DNA from 3 places in the Glutamicibacter sp. NPDC055354 genome. Region 3 is predicted to be linked to each of the others. Evidence: riboswitches for the same ligand, from Rfam matches in the RefSeq annotation. Region 3 holds a riboswitch; each other region holds the start of a gene.
What was found. A riboswitch is a leader RNA that binds a small molecule or an ion and turns the genes downstream of it on or off. The one in region 3 is predicted to bind S-adenosylmethionine.
Positions count from the first base shown of each region.

Region 1: another riboswitch for S-adenosylmethionine. It lies ahead of ACWICV_RS13575 (acyl-CoA dehydrogenase family protein); the one in region 3 lies ahead of ACWICV_RS15515 (acyl-CoA dehydrogenase family protein).
Region 2: another riboswitch for S-adenosylmethionine. It lies ahead of ACWICV_RS10425 (hypothetical protein); the one in region 3 lies ahead of ACWICV_RS15515 (acyl-CoA dehydrogenase family protein).

Region 1 covers NZ_JBSHMB010000003.1:55,273-61,775, forward strand. The annotation lists gene ACWICV_RS13565 (MBL fold metallo-hydrolase) at 1-366, shown strand, start outside; gene ACWICV_RS13570 (acyl-CoA dehydrogenase family protein) at 484-1,713, opposite strand; gene ACWICV_RS13575 (acyl-CoA dehydrogenase family protein) at 1,742-2,968, opposite strand; SAM riboswitch class I at 3,019-3,109, opposite strand; gene ACWICV_RS13580 (hypothetical protein) at 3,384-3,758, shown strand; gene ACWICV_RS13585 (GntP family permease) at 3,834-5,195, opposite strand; gene ACWICV_RS13590 (CdaR family transcriptional regulator) at 5,487-6,503, opposite strand, start outside.
Region 2 covers NZ_JBSHMB010000002.1:43,025-49,527, reverse strand. The annotation lists gene ACWICV_RS10445 (APC family permease) at 48-1,577, opposite strand; gene ACWICV_RS10440 (hypothetical protein) at 1,684-2,100, opposite strand; gene ACWICV_RS10435 (helix-turn-helix domain-containing protein) at 2,237-2,803, opposite strand; gene ACWICV_RS10430 (DinB family protein) at 2,937-3,524, shown strand; SAM riboswitch class IV at 3,592-3,705, shown strand; gene ACWICV_RS10425 (hypothetical protein) at 3,722-3,988, shown strand; gene ACWICV_RS10420 (VIT1/CCC1 transporter family protein) at 4,044-5,147, shown strand; gene ACWICV_RS10415 (LOG family protein) at 5,211-6,401, opposite strand; gene ACWICV_RS10410 (SNF2-related protein) at 6,488-6,503, shown strand, end outside.
Region 3 covers NZ_JBSHMB010000004.1:93,557-100,059, forward strand. The annotation lists gene ACWICV_RS15500 (ABC transporter permease) at 1-57, opposite strand, end outside; gene ACWICV_RS15505 (aliphatic sulfonate ABC transporter substrate-binding protein) at 127-1,149, opposite strand; gene ACWICV_RS15510 (ABC transporter ATP-binding protein) at 1,237-2,058, opposite strand; SAM riboswitch class I at 2,064-2,165, opposite strand; SAM riboswitch class I at 2,433-2,524, shown strand; gene ACWICV_RS15515 (acyl-CoA dehydrogenase family protein) at 2,540-3,871, shown strand; gene ACWICV_RS15520 (LLM class flavin-dependent oxidoreductase) at 3,929-5,332, shown strand; gene ggt (gamma-glutamyltransferase) at 5,415-6,503, opposite strand, start outside.

The DNA.
Region 1 (6,503 bases), on a different contig from region 3:
TCGGTCGTGGTTTCCGGCGATACAGCGCCAAGCGCAAATCTTGCGCGCCTGTCCCAAGGCTGCGACTTGCTGTTCCATGAAGCTATTGATCTGGAGGCCATCGCTCGTAGCTACCCGCATGCTTCATCCTCCGAACTGGAAGCGAGCATGGGACATCATCGGCGCGCGCACACCACCGCAGAAGACGCAGGTCGAATCGCCCAGCGGGCTGGAGCACGGAACTTGGCGCTGCATCATTTGGTTCCCGCTGGATCTGGAATGGAAGTTTGGCAGCGGGCTTCGAAACAGTTCTCTGGCGGCCTCTTCGTGCCCCGCGACTTGGATATCTTCCATATCGCAAGTGGCACGGTTACCCAGGTGCGCTAGGGCCAAGGCCGGCAGCTATCCGTCAGGCGACTGGAACGATGGTCGATCAATTGCCCCGGGCCGACGACCACGAGCCCAGCACCGGCAAAGGATGCTGGGCTCGCAAGACCATGGAATCTACTTTGATGCACCAATCGCCCACACGCGCGGAAGCTCGGTGCCATTGACCGCCAGGTCGCCAATCAACCGCGCCTTGAACACCCAGGGGTTGTGGTTGCCGGCGGTACGGGCATTGCGCCAGTGCCGGTCCAGGTTCTTGGTAACGCTCGTGGCGCTGGCGGCCAGCGCATCAAAAGCGTGGGTGATCGCGTTGAGGACCAATGGCGTGAGCACCACCTGCGCCTGGGCACTGGCCAGCTCTGCCGCATCGTTGGCTGCTTCGTCCTCTTCCCCGGTCACCTCGCCGGTGTGCAGCGCCTGCGCAGTTTCATAGGCTCCCTGCAATGCCGTCGACACTCGTTCCACCGTTGCCGCGGCAGCGAAGGCCGCCGCGGAGACCTCGCCGATCACCTGCAGCAGCTGCGGGTCTTCGGCCGCCAGATTGGCCGCGGCATGGCTGAAGGTCCGCTTGCGCGCCTTCAGCTCGGCGGCGAAGTCGCGCTCGGCTGCTTTGGCGGAGCCGGCCAGAACAGCGAGCAGCACCTGCTGGTAGAAAGCTGTCTGGTACTTGAAACGCGTATCGAAGTCGATGAGGTCTTCTTCGGCGACAATCGCATCGGTGAAGGTGGAGGTGCCGGTACCCGTGGTGCGCTGGCCGAAGCCATCCCAGTCATCGGCCAGCTCGACGCCGGGCTGGTGGCGGTTGACTGCGGCGATCACGCGCTTTCCGGTGTCGGTGCGCTCTGCGTAGGTATCGAGCCAGTCGGCGAAGATCGAGCCGGTGGAGTAGTACTTGGTGCCGTTGATCTTGAATCCGCCCTCGCCGTCCGGGGTGACCTTGGTGATCACGTCCCCGACCTTGACGGTGCCGACCTCGGTCCAGGAGTTACCCACCAGTTCTCCCGCCACGAAGCGGGCCAGCCACTTGTCGCGCCCCGGGCCGGGGGCCGCAACCAGACGGTCCTCGACGAAGGCGAAGTGCGCGCGCAGTGCTTGGGCAATATTGGAATCCGCCGCCGCGAGATCCACGAAGAGCTCGAAGAGTTCGGGCAGCGTAGCACCGGCACCCCCGTGCGATTCCGGGACCCGAACCGCGCCAAAGCCAGCAGCGGCCAGGTCCGCGACCTGCTGGTAGGGCAATTCGCCGGTGCGGTCGCGTTCAGCTGCACCCTGCGCAATGCGCGCGAAGAGCGGTGCGAAGCGGTTTTTGAGGCCTGCGAGTCGATTGCCAGTTGCAAGTACAGTCATCGTTCAGTCCAATCCGGGAGAAGTTTTCTTAGGTGTACAGCGAGAGCGGCTGGGACTCTCCGCGCAGGAAGTAGGCGCCGACCTCGATCTTCTTGTAGTCCACTGGGTCGTGCAGCGAATGGGTGCGCACATTGCGCCAGTACAGGTCCAGACCCACCGAGTTCGCAGTCGAAGATGAACCGGTCACCTCGAAGATCCGGTTCGCCACATCCACTCCCACCTCAGTGGAGACCACCTTGGCTTCAGCAATTTCCACGGCCAACGCCGCTCGTTCGGGCTGGGTGACTTCCCCGGCCTTCGAGAGCAGGGCATCGAATTTCCGGCCCAGCTTCTCGGTCAGCGCCGCCACTGCTGCAGTGCGGGCTTTGAGCTCTCCGACGGTGCGCTGGAAGATCGGGTCCTGCGAGTAGGTCTCTGCCTGCGAGAACAGCCAGGCGTTCTTGCGGCCCAGCAAGATCTGCTTGCCGCGCTCCAGTGCTCCCTGGGCGATGCCCAGGTAGAAGTTGGCGAAGGCCAACTGGATACCGGGGGTAAGCAGGGTGGAGACCGGTTCATCGGTGACGAATCCCAGCAAGTCCCCTGCTTCGAGCCGCACGTTGTGGAACTTCAAGGAATTCGACGCGCTCAGCCGCTGTCCCAGGTAGTCCCAGTCGTCAACGATTTCCAAGCCATCGATATCGCGTGGCAGAACCAACGCGAGAATCTGCCCGTCGTATTCTCCGCCCTGGACCAGCGCGTTGATGACGATGACCTCGCCAACACCGGAACCCGTGGAGAATCGCTTGGCTCCATGCAGTCGGTAGCCGTCCCCTTCGGCGCTCAGCGTCAAATCCGGATCCACTGGATTCACCGAATCGCCCCAGAGCCAGCCACCTTCCACGGTGCGCTGCCACCATGCCCCTTGGGCTTCTGCCGGGGCATAGAACGCAATGCCGGACTGGTTGATGTAGTGGTAAGCCAGCAACTGCGAGATGGATCCATCAGCTGCGGCCAGTATGCGGACAACTTCGAAGGCCGTTTCCCAATGGGCTCCGGCTCCGCCGAATTCTGCAGGCACTAAGAGATTGAGCAACCCGGCTTCGCGCAGCAGCTGCACTTCGGCGAAAGGCTGGGCGTTCTTTCGGTCGCGTTCGAGCGCGTCAGCCGCCAGCTTGTCAGCTACTTGCTGGGCGACGTCGCGCCAATGAGCCAGTTCAGCTTCATCAGCAGTGCCGGTGTAGGGCACGCGCGGCAATTGGGTATCCAGTACAGTCATCTTCGTTCTCCTCTTGGGCTATGGATTCCGAAGGATGCAGAAAATCTGCGGATCCATCGAACCTGGCGTTAGCACTACCTGCGGAGTGCAGGCTTGCTGCGGCGTCTCGGAGCCAGGCCTCTCAGCCGCTCTGGATGGGTTGTGCTCCGAGTCAAGCATTGCTGGCAGGTCCTCGGGAAGGGCGCTGTCATGCGGAGGAACAGCAGGACAAAATACGTCATCTTCGCGCCTTCGCCCTGCCGGAAAACGGGCGGATAAGACGTCATATGACCTTCGCATGACGCAATTGGCATGCTGGAACTGGATTTCAAAGGCGTTCCCCTAGGCATCGATTGGGAACACAGCGTGGATCAGGGCACTTCCATGCGACCGCATAGAATGGCCATTCAAGATCAATCGGCAGAAGAGGCGGCAAGTGGATCCAGCAGGCGTGATTGCCTTCATGTTCGGGTTGCTGAGCATAACGCTGGTCGCAGCGTTCCTCGCCCCAATGGCACGGGACCGGAAGCTCGCTCGCAATGCGGCGATCGGCATCAAGACGCGCCACACCTTGGCCAGCGATGGGGCCTGGCTCGCCGGGCATCAGCAGGCTGCGCCCCTGCTTGCCGCGGCTTCCTGGGCCGGTTGGGCGGCATTGGCCAGCGCAGCAGTTCTCTGCCTGCTGGGCCAATTCGGTTTCTCCTTCGCCGCGACCGGAGCCGGCTACCTGGCCGCCATCGCGTTGCTGGTGATCTCGACTGCCACAGCGAATAAGGCCGTGCGGAGCTTCCCGGCGGCAGGCCTGGGCTAATCCAGCACTGCTTAAAGCAACGGATCGCGCCATCTGCCGATGGCGCGATCCGTTGCTTTCTTGGAAGCCGTGCTGCTAAAGCAGTACGGCTCCCAGGACCAGTACAGTCAGGAACCCCGCGGTGCCCTGGATGGCGGTAGCCACGCTCAGGGTCTTGTAGGCGGTGATCACCGGAATGCGGCTGAGCTGCGAGACGACCCAGAAGTAGGAGTCGTTGGCGTGCGAGACAACCATCGCACCGGCGCCTACTGCCAATACGGATAGCACCATGCCCAGCTCCGAACCCAATCCCAGGGAGCCGAGCATCGGAGCGACCAGCGCGGAAGTGGTCACCATAGAGACGGTGGACGAGCCCTGGGCGGACTTCAGCGCAGCGGCGATCAGGAATGGCACAGCCAGGCCCAAGCCCAGTCCGCTGAGTGAATCCGAAAGAATCGTGGTCAGATCCGACGCGGCCAGGACCGCGCCGAAGCCGGCGCCGGCACCGGTGATCAGCAAGATCGGAGCAGCGGTGCGTACAGCTTCGTTCATCTGCTCATTGAAGACCGCCAGCTTGCTGCCACCGCTCAAAAGGAAAGTCGAGGAGATCAAGCCGAAGATCAGCGCAATAACCGGCGTCCCCAAGAAGGAAAGGATTTCCAGGGCAGTGCCTTCGCCCATCGGGTGCGAGGGCAGCTTCGCAATGGATGCGACACAGATCAGCACCAGCGGAACCAGGATCGGCATGAAGGCCAGCGCCGGGCTGGGCAATTTTCCGAAGCTTGCACGCAGCTGCTCATAGTCGAGTTCGGAGATGTCATTGTGGTCGTCGCTTGGCAACGGGGTCCATTGGGACTTGTTGAAGCGGCTGGCGTAGGCCAAGCCAGCAAGTGCCGAGATGGCCGCAACGGGCAATCCGACTGCGATGATCAAGCCCAGGTTATCGGCAATGCCGATGCTTTCGGCCGCGGCCAGCGGGCCCGGAGTTGGAGGCACCATGGTGTGGGTCGCGTACAGGCCGGTCATCAGGGCGATGGAAGTTGCCAGCCCGGAGACCCCGGTACGCAGGGTGATGGCTTTGCGCAGCGAGTTGAGCACCACGTATCCCGAGTCGCAGAAGACCGGAATGGAAACGATGTAGCCGATAATCGATAGCGTGAGGTTGGGGAACCGGGTACCGAGGACCTTGATCAGCGCATCTGCCATGGAGATCGCGGCGCCGGATTTCTCCAGGATGACACCGATCATCGTTCCGAACAGGATCACCAGTCCGATATTTCCCATGGTGCTGCCGAAAGCCGTGGTGACCGTCGAAGCCACGTCGGCCAGCGGAATCCGGTAGGCGAAGGCCGCCAGGATAGCGGCGCCAACGAGGGCGAGGAATGGGCTGATCTTCAGGCGTGCTGTGACCATCACGATGGCCACAACAAGGATCAGCAGAACAAGCAGTTCGTACACGGCGGGTTGGCTCCTTTGCCAATATCGGTAGTTCTCTGCGTCCAGCCCGCAATGGCTCAACGGGTGGACCAGCCCTATCGGCAAAGCCGCTCAAGGCTTTGCCCGTTGGGCTAGACGCCACCGTGCCACCCCGGTTTCGGGCGCAAAGATCGATCATCCTGCCAATACTAGGAAAAGTGACCCCGAATACCTATGGGCACACGACCATATTTGCCTGGGTTCGAAAGAGCCAATGTGTGCAAACATCCCACCCTTCCCAGCCCCGGCGCCAGCTCCCCTAGTTTCCAGGGCCTAGAAAACATGCAGCTGGCCCAAGGCCACTCTCGCGTAGATGGAATGCTGGAGTTTCAGGGATTCGCTGGACCGCCGAATATCGACGCCGCTGACCTGGCTTATCCGCTCAAGTCTTTGCACCAAGGTATTGCGGTGAATATGCAGATCCGTGGCCGCTTGGCTCATCGAAGCAGCTGTCGCAACGACCAGCAGGGTTCTGGCTTGTTCCTCATTGAGCTGCATCGCTGGAGCAGCTGCATGGTCCAAGCTGCGGGCTGGGGTGCGGGCGATAGCCACAGCAATTTCCCGGCTCCACATGCGGCGCCGCGCGTGGGATGGCACGAGTGCCGGATAGCCCACCAATACGCGCAGCACTTCGGTTTCGGCCATGAGATCCTCGGCCTTTTCGACAGGCGCGGAGACCAGGAAACGTTCCTGGCCCATGCGCTCGGGAGCGAAAGCTGGCTCGCTGGCAGCGCAAAGCCTCCAGTACGCGCCGGAAAGGCTAATCCATGACGTGCGGTGATGATCCTTCGCCGGCTCTTCGAGCGACGGATCCCCCACGCTTCGGGGCAGCCAAGCTTCAATGCATTTCGGCCCGCGCAAACCATGCGCTGCGAGCGAGCGGTCGATCACTTCAGGCGCAACGCGACCGGCGATCAACGCAGAGATAATGTCGCGGGCTTCGGTCTCGCGCCGCGCGCTGCGAGAGTGCTCGCGTTCCTGGGCGAAGAGCAATTGAACGGTCAATGCAATCAGGCCGGCCAGCGGTTCCACCTCGTGGGGAGCTCCGGTCACGCCCACAACGCCGCAGAGCTGGTCGTTCAGCACCAGCGGCACATTGACCCCGGGCTGGGTTCCGGCCGAGCCGTCGGCCTGGTTGACACGGATGATGTTGTTGCGGCGGATCGCCTCTGCGCTGCCGTCGTGGTGGGTACCGATACGCGCAGCATCCGTAGAAGCAATGATGACTCCGTGAGCATTCATGATGTTCACATTGCGGTTGATGGTCGGCGCAATCGTGTCGACGACTTT
Region 2 (6,503 bases), on a different contig from region 3:
CAGTCTCTGCAATAGCCAGATCCCGCGGCGTGCCCTAGGTACAGCCGTCAGCCCTTGAGCCGAGTCCGGCTATCGTGCGGCGCACTGGCGCGTCGCGTTGCTGCGGCGTCCGGGCCGGTGGCACCGAGCTTGGCTTGCTGGCGGATGCTCAGCTTCTGCAGCAATTCCTCTTCCGCGAATTCGCCCGGCGCAATCCCGCGTGGCACCCGCAGCAAGAAGGCCATGCCCAGGATCCACCAAGCGGCGAAGAGCAGCCACGGCTGCCACCCGATGGCCGCCGGCATTCCCGGAAGATACAGCGAAATCAGGCCGGCGCAGAAGACCACCGACAGTACGCCGATGACCTTGCCGCCGTTTCCCGCACCGCCCACGCGCAGCGGGCGTTGCATCTGCGGTTCGCGCTGGCGCAGAATCAAGAACGCCACGCCCACCAGCAGGTAGGCGATCACGATCGACGGCGAACCGGAATCCACCAACCACCCGAGCATGGCGGTGCCGAAGAATGGAGCCAGAATGGAGAGGCCGCCAATGAACAGCAGTGCATGGCTCGGTGTGCGGTGCTTCGGATGCAGGTAGGCAAACCAGCGTGGCAGCATCCCGGAACTGGCCATCGCGTACATCAGCCGCGAAGCACCCATCAGCAACGAATTCCACGAGGTGAGGATACCGGCAATGCCGCCGGCGATCAGCACCTTTGACATGATTTCGGAATTGAACAGTGCCCCCATCGCGTCGGCAGTGGCAAGTTCGGATCCGGCGAGCGCCGAAGCGCCCATTCCCGAGGCGGTGGCCAGGATGATCCCCACATACCAGGCGGTGGCGATCAGCACCGAAATCACCACGTACTTGCCAATTTTTCGCGGGGCGATGTCGCATTCCTCGGCGGACTGCGGGATCACGTCGAAGCCGACGAACATGAACGGCACCACGATCATCACGCCGAAGAAGCCGGCCACCCCGTTTTCGAAGAATGGTTCCATATTCCTGCTCTCGCCTCCGGTGAATGCGCCAGCAAGCAGCATTGCGCCGATGACGAAGAGGAAGAGCACCACGAAGGTCTGCACTACACCGGCGGTCTTGATGCCCCGGATGTTAATCCAGGTGATCGCTATCGCACCGGCGACACCGACCAGCGCCCAAGTCAAGTAGACCTCTGAGCCAGCGATCTCCCATAATCTGATCTGCGAAAGCTCCGGGAAGAGATAGAGCACGGATTTGGGCAGTGCCACTGCTTCAAAGGCCACGATCGCAATGTAGCCGCCGACGATGGCCCACGAACCGGCAAAAGACCAGCGGGCGCCCATGGCGCGCAGCAAGTAGTTGTGCTCACCGCCTGCTTTCGGCATGGCCGCAACGAGTTCGGCATAGGTCAGGCCGACTACCGCCATGATGCCACCGCCAACCAGCATGGCCAGCGTGGCTCCCAGCGGACCGGCGGTGGTAATCCAGTCGCCGGTGAGCACGACCCAGCCAAAACCGATCATCGCGCCAACGCCTATGGCCAAGGCATCCCAGCGGCCGAGGACCTTCTTGAGGCCTGGTTCTGCGGTGTGGTTCTTCGCGGTTTTTCCTGACATGGCAACCCCTTCTGGAAAGTTGATCAGGATCACACTATGCAAAATCGCGCCAAAGGGTATTGGATGTTTTGACTAAATTTCAGGCTATTTTGCCCAAATCAGGAGGCTAGGCCTTGCCGGAGCGCTTCTTGCTGGCTTTCACCAGCGCGCGGTCGACCTCGTGAATGCCCAGGCAGAAGCCTGCGGACATGACCAGCGATTTGATCGTCAGTTCGGAAAGGTCATCAGCTACGTACACCAGCTGGATCGGTCCGGCCAGGACCAGCAGGACACCGGTCCACAGCACATACGCCCACGAGGTGCGTGCCTGCGCCATCACCGGGAAGCGTGCCCGTCGGCGAATCGTCCGCACGCCAATGGTGACAATGACGACGGCCAGAATCGCGGCGCCAATGAAGAAGAAATTGCGTTGGGTGCGGATCCAGGTCAAGGTGGTGCCAATAAGAACGCCGAAAAGTATCGAAGCCCACCAGCTGATACTGCGCAGTTGATCTTGCGCAGCGGTTGGTTCGCCTGTCCTCACGCCTCTCCCATCACTGATTGTCCCGAGCGCCCGGAACAACGCATCGTTCCTAGAATACGCGGTTCATCTCCCCGCAGACGAACGCGCAGCCGCACTGCGCATGCCGTGCCATGGCAGCAAGTGCCGTGGCTTGGCGTCATGAGAGGATCAGCGTCCAGGTAACCACAGCGACCTCATCAGAATCGTTTTCCCAGCTATGCGGTTCACGCCCGGGGAAGGTGATCGTATCGCCTGCTTCGAGTTCTACGCGCTGATCAGGCAATACCAGGATGAATTTTCCAGCGATCACGTGCAGCACTTCCAGCTCGCAATCCACCGAATACAGTTCCGCTTCACCGGTGCCCTTTGGCGCAATCTCGGCGCGAATCATCTGCACCCGCTTCTCGCTGCGCGGCGTGACCAGCTGCTCCGTGATGCCGTCACCGCCCAGGGAAACACGGGGCGCCTGCTCCAGTCGGACCAGTTTCGTTTCAGGAACCTCGAAGAGGGTACCGACCTCCATGCCCAGCACTTCGCACAACCGCAAAAGAGTGGAAACCGAAGGGCTGGTCAGGTCGCGCTCCACACGCGAGAGGAAACCCTTGGTCAGTCCGGATAGCTCGGCGACCTGGTCAATGGTCATACGCTGGGTCTGGCGCACCCCGCGCAGCCTCGCACCGATATTGATCGCAGCACCGGTTGGTTCAACTGGCAAGGTTTTCATCGTTTGGCTCCTCGACGTTTTCTGCAGCAACAACCGCAACCACTTTGGCTTCAAGGCCTGCGGGGCAAGTTTACCAATGGTAAACACACCGCGCCCTCTACCGCGAGGCTGCAGCGCTCACTAGACTCTGTCCATGGACAGCACCAAGGACAAGCTCTGCGGGTACCTGAACGACGCGCGCGAGAATGCGATCTACAAGGCAGAAGGCCTCGCCGAACACCTGGCACGCACTCCGCTCACCCCCACAGGCACCCATATCCTGGGAGTACTGCACCATTTGGCGATCAATGAATACGAATATTTCGGCACCTGCCTCAAGCGCAGGGCCGATGACCGCTACGTTCGCGAATTCATTGCGCCGCATGATCCCGACGCGGATTTCCTCCCGCCAGCAGATATGGATGCGCAACAGCTGATCGGCCTGTATCGGAAAGCCATCGCCTTCGCCGATGAAGCCATCAGCGACCTGCCCCTGGACTGTCCCGTAGAGGTACCGTGGTGGGGGCCAGCTGGCAAAACCACCTTGGATCACCTGCTCATCCATGCGCTCGCCGAGACCTCCCGGCATGCAGGGCATCTGGATATTATCCGCGAGCAGCTCGATGGCCGTGCTGGCTGGACCGCGCAACTGGATCTGCTGCCCGGCTACACCGCGGGGCAATGGGCCGAACAACGCGAGAAGCTGCAGCAACTGGCCAATGCCTTTGCCCCGGGCAGCTGAGCCGCAGTCATATTACGCATTCGGACTTCACCGCGCCCTGCCACCGGCGGTACCATCGGAAATGTTGCTTCACGAGACGCGGCGCCAAGCTCCGACTGGCCGCGCACCAACCCCAAGTTCATGGGTGGTTCGGATGAGGAAGCGGTCCGCGCATCAACAGGTGCACGGGCAAGAGCTCGCAAGAGAGTTGACGTCCCATGGCATATCCGATTCTGCCCGTCATCGACCGCCAGACCGGCCAAGTGCAGTTCAAGGCCGAAGGCCGCTGGCGCACCCGCTACGTTGCAGATCCGCTCAGGCTTGAACAGCTCATTGCTCGTTGTGCCCGCCGGCCGACCTTCGATCCGGCCACATCTGAATTGCTGCTGGTGGTGCCAGTCGCCGGAGATCCTGCGGGCAAGCGATTTGCTTTTAGTCTTGCCAAATTCCCAAGTGCAGGAGCCCTGACTAAACTGGGTAGTTGATCCGATCCACGGGTTTCATTGGGAAACTCCATGTTCCAGGAGAGTCATCTTCGCGATGTCACAGCACTCAGCAACCGAACCTACCAAAGCGCAGATCCAGCGATGGCGCAAGTATCTCGCTGATGAAGTCGCAGAAGGCTCCATCTACCGGGCCCTCGCGGAAAAGAAAACCGGGCAGGAACGGCAAATCCTGCTGGGCCTGGCAGAGGCGGAAGCACGCCACGAATCCCACTGGCGCGTCCTGCTCGGCGAACATGTCAAGGAAGTCCGCCCGTCGCTGCGCCGCACCATGCTGCGTTTCCTGGCATTGCATTTCGGTTCGGTCTTCGTGCTGGCCATGGCCCAGCGCTCCGAGAGCAGTTCGCCCTACCGCGATGACAAGGACGCCACCGCGCAGATGGCGGCCGACGAACAGGTCCACGAAGAAGTCGTTCGCGCGCTTGCTACAGCAGGCCGTGCGCGCCTTTCGGGCAACTTCCGTGCTGCGGTCTTCGGCGCCAACGACGGGCTGGTTTCCAATCTCGCGTTGATCATGGGCATCGGTGCGACCGGTGTTTCAGCGACCTTCGTGCTGTTCTCCGGCATTGCCGGCTTGCTGGCCGGTGCACTGTCCATGGCAGCTGGCGAATACGTTTCGGTGCGTTCCCAGCGCGAGCTGCTGACAGCTTCACGCCCAACCCAGGTCACGCTGACAGCGGCCCCGAACCTTGATCTGGACGCCAACGAGCTGCTGCTAATCTATAAGGCCCGCGGCATGAGCGATGAAGATGCCGAGCACCGGGCCGCCGAACGCATGGGCCTGTTCACCTGCGATTGCAACCCCGACTTCTCGCTGAACCCAGAGGGTCGCGGCGAAGAACTCGAGAAGGAGCACCAGGAGCTGGGTTCGGCCACCGGTGCGGCGGCCACCTCGTTCTTCCTCTTTGCTTCCGGTGCTGTGGTGCCGATCCTGCCGTATATCCTTGGCCTGTCCGGCATGACCGCGATCATCGTCTCGGTAGTCCTGGTGGGATTGGCCCTGATGATCACCGGCGGGATCGTAGGCCTGCTCTCCGGTGCCTCGCCACTCAAGCGCGGCCTGCGCCAGCTAGCCATCGGCTGGGGCGCAGCGGCCATCACCTACTGCTTGGGCCTGATCTTCGACGTCAGCATCAGCTAGTAGCCCGCTACGTTGCGACTGCCGGTACGGCACTGTCTGTACCGGCATTTTCCATGCCGTGCTCTAGCTGTTCTCCGGCCGCCGGGTACGCCGGCGCAGGGTTTGCATGCTCTGGATGAACTCCATCGCTTCTTCGGCGGTTTCCACCAGAGCAATCTTCTGTTCCATGACACGGTCCTTGGCCAGGGCCTGAAGCAGCGGCCAAGCAGGCAGATCCCTCGTCCAATAGTCCTTGCCGATCAGCACCATCGGCACCACGCGAGCACCGGTAGCGTAGTAGTTTTCGCAGGCATCCTGGAAGATTTCCTGCACCGTGCCAGCGGCCCCGGGCAGAACTACCAGCCCGCCGTTGGACTGCTCCAGCAGAATCGCTTCACGAATGGAATTGGCGAAGAACTTGGCAATCTGGGTGGCAAACAGATTCGGCGGCTCATGGCCGTAGAACCAGGTTGGCACGCCCAGGGACTGCCGCTGGCTCGGGAAACGCTCCTTGACCATCAACGCAGTTCTCGCCCAGCCGGTGCGCTGATGGATCGCATCTGGCACTTCGGCCAGCATCTGCAATGCCGTAGCGACATCTTCTGGTCCGTAATCGGCCAGCCACGCACCGGCATTGGCAGCTTCCATTGCGCCGGGGCCTCCACCGGTGGCGACCGCGTAGCCGGCCCGGGTAATCATGCGCCCAAGCTCCAAAGCTTGCGCATACTGCGCAGTGCCCCGGCTCATCGCATGCCCGCCCATCACCCCGATAATCGGGGTTTCCTTGAACGTGCCCTCGTACACTGCCGAGACCAGCGCCTGGCCAATGTGGTGATCATGCAGGGTTCTTGCCAGCGCATTGCTATCGCTATCGGAATTCACCGCTGCATGCTGCTGGGAGTACGCGTAGATCTTCGCATCAGGCACATGCTCGTAGGTCTGCGTCCGGATCCCCGAGTACAACTCATGCGGCGAATACAAGCCGCGAGCCACCGTCTCGAAGGGAAGCTCCTCCCCCGAGCTCATGCACAGCCCGCCAGTGGCTTGCACGATCTGCGCTCCTTGCGCGGAATACTGGCAATCGATGAATAGCGCTTCGGAAAGATCCAAGGATTCCAGCACGGTATCCCGTTCGCGCAGATCAACACGGTGCACTCGCCAGCCTTTTCCGCGTGCGCGGTGGGAAGCCAGCGCTTCGGCTGCGAGACGGTCGAATTCAACGAGCGTCGTTATGTTCACTGCGCGTGCTGGAAGGTAGGGCCACACTTGGGACATGCGTCAACGCTACGTCATAGATAGTGATTATTCACAGAAAGGCCCTTCAACTTTCGCGAAGGCCCGGAACGTGAAACGATGAGAGGATGATTGAATCTGTTC
Region 3 (6,503 bases):
CAGCGGCAAGACCAGCGCAAGCAGCCATTTCGGGGCACGCAGGATCGTTGCGGCCATGCTGGCCTTCTGCTTGGCAGGTGTTTGGCTTCCGCGGGTTCCAGCCACGTTAGTGGGACTCATGGCTGGTTACTCTCCGGAGATCTTTGTTGCGTCTGCCTTGACGGCAAACTGGTCATCGATGAGGGTTTCCAGAGCTTCATCAACGGATTCCTGCTCCGAGACATCGCCGCTAGCGACCAGCGTGGGAGCAATCTTGCTCAGGACTCCAGTGAATTTGGCGTCGGGAACTGCCGGAACGTCCAGATTGGAGCGTTCCTCAATGACGGTGGCAGCAACTCCTGGTTCGAGCCCTGCTACGTCGGCCAGGATTTCTGCGGTTTCCTCGGGATTGTCAGCTGCCCAGCCACGAGCCTTTTCGTAGGCATCGACAACGAGCTGGGCGAGTTCGGGGCTCTGCTCAATGAAGTCTTCGCGAGCGTTCAGCGCACCGTAGGTGTTGAAATCCAAGTTCCGGTAAACCAGTTGCGCGCCGTCTTTTTCGGCAGCGGCCATGATCGGATCCAAACCGCTCCAGGCATCAACCGAGCCGTTGGCCAGGGCGGTACGTCCATCGGCATGCTGGAGGTTCTGCAGCTTGATGTCAGCTTCACTCAAGCCCGCGGATTCCAGCGCCTGCAGCAGGAAGAAGTATGGGTCGGTGCCCTTTGTAGCGGCCACGGTCTTGCCAGCGAGATCTTCAACGGACTCGATTTTTGAGTCCCTATCCACTACCAGGGCCGCCCATTCCGGCTGCGAATACAGTGCGATGGTCTTGATGGGTGCACCGTTCGAACGGTTCAGGAGCGCAGCGGAACCGGCTGTGGAACCAACATCGATTGCGTCGGCGCGAAGAGCTTCATTGGCCTTGTTGGAACCAGCGGACTGGATCCATTCGACATTTACGCCCTGCTCCTTGGCGGCTGCTTCCAACCATCCCTTTTCCTTGAGCACCAGGCTCAGCGGGTTGTATGTGGCAAAGTCGATGGACAGGGTCTGACCATCCGAGGAGGCTGTAGCGTTTTCGCCAGCACAGCCGGTCAGGGCAATTGCGCCAACGAGCAAGGCGGCGGCGGACAATGCAGTGCGGCGGGTGAGACGGTTCAAAAGCATGGAGAATCCTAGAATTGTGCGTGCAAGCGGTGTAGGTGAAAGGCAGAGAGGCCGCCGAATGGTTCGGGCCCCACGGCGTGCCCGGGACTAATGGTTGGTTGGGTCGACGCCGAGCAGGCGCAATAGGTGCAGACGATCTGCAACGAACTTTTCATCGGTATGCCGGCGTGGATGCCCAGCTGAGATGGACAGATCTTCGATGACGCCCGCTGCACTATGCCCAGCGCCTCGCCCCAGAACAATCACGCGGTCAGCCAAAGTCAACGCCTCGTCCACATCATGGGTCACCATGAGAACGGTGGTGGGGAACGATGCGTGAATCGAGAGCAGCAGATCCTGCATCTTCAAGCGTGTCAGCGCATCGAGGGCTCCGAAGGGTTCATCAAGAAGCAATACACCCGGGCGCCGAGCCAGCGCGCGAGCCAGCGAAACCCGCTGCGCCATGCCTCCGGAGATCTCTCGTGGGCGCAAGCTGGCTGCATGGCTCAGACCGGTCAGCTCGATCAACTCATCGATCAGCGAGTTGCCGGCGCGCTTATCGGTTTCCGGTGCCAGGCCTAGTGCAATGTTCTGGCGAACCGAGCGCCATGGCAGCAGCCGGGGCTCCTGGAAGGCAACGGCGCATAACTCGTTGATGCCGGTGACCTCGCGGGTGCCGGTGCGGATGGTGCCGGTGGTGGGGTGGTCCAAGCCCGATACTGAACGCAGCAGCGTGGATTTTCCGCAACCGCTGGCTCCAAGAATGGCCACGACTTGACCTGCTGGAATTTGCAGGTTGATATCGGCCAGGACGGTGCGGCTTTCCATCTTGGTGGTGAAGGTCCGCGACACGTTGCTGAACTGCACGTCCAGGGCGCTTGAAGCTGAGACAACGGGAGCTGCCTCGGGCGCTGCAAAGGAAAGAGTCATGTTCATCTCCATCGGTCCTGGCGGTAGCACCGGCCTGCAGAGCAAAACTCCAAAGGTGGTTGCTGCGGCGTCAACGAGCCAGATCTCTCGGCCGCTCGGGATGGTTACGTGTCCATTACAACGAGTCGAACGATTTGAACGCAAATCTCGCGTAATATGAAAAAATCTTCGACAACTACGTCACATTGCCCAGAAATTTCGTTATTTATTTTATTGCAGGCCGGTTTGCTCGACATTAAGCAAAACTTTGCAACTCATCTTCGGCAGGACACGGATTAGGCTGTGAAATTTGAAGATGGGCACTGCCGGCACTGGGACGAAATGTGACTTCGCGGGTTGGAATCACCGGTTTATTACCGTTACAAATGAATTACGACCCATCCAGAGCGGCTGAGAGATCTGGCTCCACGACGCCGCAGCAACCACCCCAATAGCGGGACGGTGCTACCGCCAGGACCGATGGAAAGAATTGAGAACCCTGATGCCTATTGGTGAATCGCACAATGCCCTCGGACTGGACTTCAACCAGCTCAGTGACCCTTCGCAGGCCACCGCAATGGGCCTGGACAAGTTTGAAGAACAGTTGCCGACTAGGCAATTGCTGAAAATCACCCCCGGACCAAGTGCGGATGAGCAATACGACCGGCTGGCCGAAATCTTCCGTCCCGTTTTTGCGCAGATCGCCGCAACCGCCAAGGACCGCGACTTGAACCGCGTGCTTCCTTTCGAGCAGGTAGGCCTGCTGAATCGCGAGCGGTTCGGTGCGTTGCGCCTTTCCGTTGCCGATGGGGGCTACGGCGCACGGCTGGTGGATGTCTTCCGCTTGCTCATCGAGCTGTCCGAGGCGGACTCCCACGTAGGCCAGCTGTGGCGTGCACATGTCGCATTCGTCGAGAACGTCTTGGCGCTGGAGGACGAAGAGCTGCGCAAGAAGTGGGTCGCTCGCATCGCTGCCGGGCAGATTATCGGCAACGCCTACACCGAACGCGGTGGCAACGCCCTGGGCACCTTGAACACCAAGGCCAGCACCGTGGACGGGCGCTGGGTGATCGACGGTGAAAAGTACTACTGCACCGGCACCATTTTTGCCGACTGGACCACCGTTGCCGTGGCCCACCCGGAGCTCGCCGGCCGCCAGATCGCCGTGGTCTCCACCCAGCGCAGCGGCGTCAAGATCCTCGACGACTGGGATGGATTCGGCCAGGGGCTCACCGGAACCGGCACCACCGAATTCCACCAGGTCCCGGTGGATTGCTTCATGCCGCAGCAGACCAATGACTCCGAAGCGGCGATCTTCCAGCTGGTGCTCATGGCCGTGCAGGCCGGCATCGCCCGCGCCGCGCTGAACGACCTGCGTAGCGCGGTGCAGGCGCGCACCCGCATCTTCACCACCGGAACCGGGGTGCCGGTATACCAGGAACCCCAGGTCCTCCAGCTGGTGGGCGAAGTTTCCGCGGAGTCCTTCGCTGCCGACTCCGTGGTGATCGGCGCGGTACTCGAAGTTGAAGCCGCCTTGGGCGACCCGGGACTGAACGACGAAGAACGCTACGCAGTATGCGAGCTGGCCGCCAACCGCGCGCAAACCGTGGTGCAGCCACTGGCCATCGGCGTGACCAGCAAGCTCTTCGACGGACTGGGAGCCTCGTCCACCAGAAGCGGCTGCAACCTGGACCGGCACTGGCGCAATGCGCGCACCATCGCCACGCATAACCCGGCGATCTACAAGGCGCGCATCGTCGGGGACTACGAGATCAACGGTGTCCAGCCGCAGCGGCTGTCCGTCACCGGCGAAGATTCAACCCAGCGGGCTTGAGGGCCTGCGACGCAAACCAGCAACTTTCCACGATTACCGACCTATGGGGGCAAAGCCATGAGCGAGAACAAGCGCGAGATCTTATTCAACGCATTCGACATGAACTGCGTGGTGCACCAGTCGCCGGGCCTGTGGCGCCATCCGCAGGACAAGGCCTCGACCTACAACACCCTGGGCTACTGGACCCACCTGGCCAAGGTGCTGGAAAAGGGGAAGTTCGACGGGCTGTTCCTTGCTGACGTGCTGGGCACCTACGACGTGTACAAGGGCACCAACGTGACCCCGCTGGGCTCCGGCGCGCAGGCACCGGTCAACGACCCGATGATGCTGGTTTCCGCCATGGCCGCTGTGACCCAGAACCTCGGCTTCGGCGTCACCGCAGGTACCGCCTATGAGCACCCGTACGCTTTCGCCCGCCGCTTGGCCACCTTGGACCACCTGACCAACGGCCGCGTGGGCTGGAACGTCGTCACCGGCTACCTGCCATCGGCGGCCCGCAATATGGGCCAGGAAGACCAGATGGAGCACGACGAGCGCTACAACCACGCCGATGAGTACCTCGAGGTGGTCTACAAGCTGCTCGAAGGCTCGTGGGAAGACGACGCGGTGCAGAACAACAAGGCCACCGGCGTCTACACCGACCCGGCCAAGGTGCACCCGATCGAGCACGAGGGCAAGTACTTCAAGGTCCCGGGCATCGCCATCACCGAGCCGTCCACCCAGCGCACCCCGGTGATCTACCAGGCCGGCGCCTCCAAGCGCGGCACCGAGTTCGCCGCGTCGAACGCCGAAGCGATCTTCGTCAATTGCCCCACCCGCGACCTGCTGAAGGAAGCGGTCAGCAAGATCCGTGACGCTGCCGAGGCCGCCGGGCGTGGCCGCTACGACATCAAGGTCTTCGCCATGCAGACCATCATTACCGCCGAAACCACCGAACTGGCCCAGGCGAAGTTCCAGGACTACAGCTCCTACGTGGATATCGAGGGGTCGCTGGCACTGCTGTCCGGCTGGACCGGCATCGACATGTCCGTCTACGGTCCCGACGATGTCATCGGCGACGACGTGAAGTCCAACGCCATCCAGTCCTCGGTGGAAACCTTCAAGAAGGCCAGCGGCGATACCGGCAAGCCGTGGACCATCCGCCAGCTGGCCGAATGGATCGGCGTGGGCGGATTCGGCCCGGTCTCCGTTGGTTCCGGCGCCGAGGTAGCCGAGAAGCTCATCGACTGGGTGGACTACACTGACGTGGACGGCTTCAACCTCGCCTATGCTGTCACTCCGGGCACCTTCGAGGACATCGTCGAGTACGTGGTTCCCGAGCTGCAGGCGCGCGGGGTCTACAAGACCGAATACACCGAGGGCTCGCTGCGCCACAAGATGTTCGGCGCCGGCGACCGCGTGAAGGACACCCACCGCGCAGCCCGGTACAAGATCTCCAACCGGATGGCCGCGCAGGCCTAGGCGCATCGCCTGCTAGCGCAGCAGACAGCGGCCCCCGGCACCTTCGAATGAAGTTGCCGGGGGCCGCCGTCTGCCTGCGGGCCTATTCGGTTGGCTGCAGCACCATGGCTGAACCGCCGCCGCGCCTCGTGGGCTCGGCCGCGGCGGTGAGTGTGCCGTCGGCAGCGATTTCCACCGCTTCAACCGCCCCGATTTCCGCCTGCGGAGTGAAGGAATCCCCAGCTGGCGCGAGCTTGTGCCCGAAGGCTTCGAGCGCCGAACCATGGGCTTGGATGAACTCCGGTTCCGCGGTGACCACTGCCGTATTGCGCTGGGAAGCACGTGGAGCGGCGATGGCTTCGCTGATATCCATGCCCAGATCAATGCGGTTCACCAGGGTCTGCAGCACCGTGGTGATGATGGTTGAACCACCGGGGGAGCCGATGGCCAGCACCGGCTCGCCGTCCTGCAGGACAATGGTCGGAGCCATCGAGGAACGCGGGCGCTTGCCAGGTTCAATGCGGTTCGGATCCTGCGGGTCGTACACCGTGGAGAAATCGGTCAGCTCGTTGTTCAGCAGGAAACCGCGATCGGGGACCACCATACCCGAGCCGCCGGTCTGCTCGATGGTCAACGTGTAGGAAACGGCATTGCCCCAACGGTCCACGACCGACAGATGGGTGGTGGAGATGTTCTCCGTATCCTGCTCCACTACCGGTTCGCTGGTAGCCGCAGGGCATTGGCCATCATAGTTTTCAAGGTTGCCCGGAGCGACCGGCTTCGTTGCGGCCTGATCCGGATCAATGGCGCAGGCACGATCCGCGCCGAATAACTTGTCCGTCAAGGTCCGGGTCGGGACGCTGGTGAACGCGGGGTCGCCGACGTACTTGCCGCGATCAGCGTAGGCGAGCGCAGTTGCCTCGAAATAATGATGCAAGGCATCGGGTTCTTCCATGGCTGGCAAATCGAATTCGCCCAGAATGTTCAGCGATTCGCCGATGGTCGTTCCGCCACTGGAAGAAGGAGCCATGCCGAAGACGTCGTAGCCCCGGTAGTTCACCTTTGTCGGTGCCTGCTCCACCACTTCGTAGCCGGCCAGGTCGGCGGTGCCCAGCTGCCCTGCGGGAACCGGGAGGGTGGTGTCTTCGCTCTTTGGCGGCGCCTGTACCGTTTGGGCGATGTCGGCAGCCAG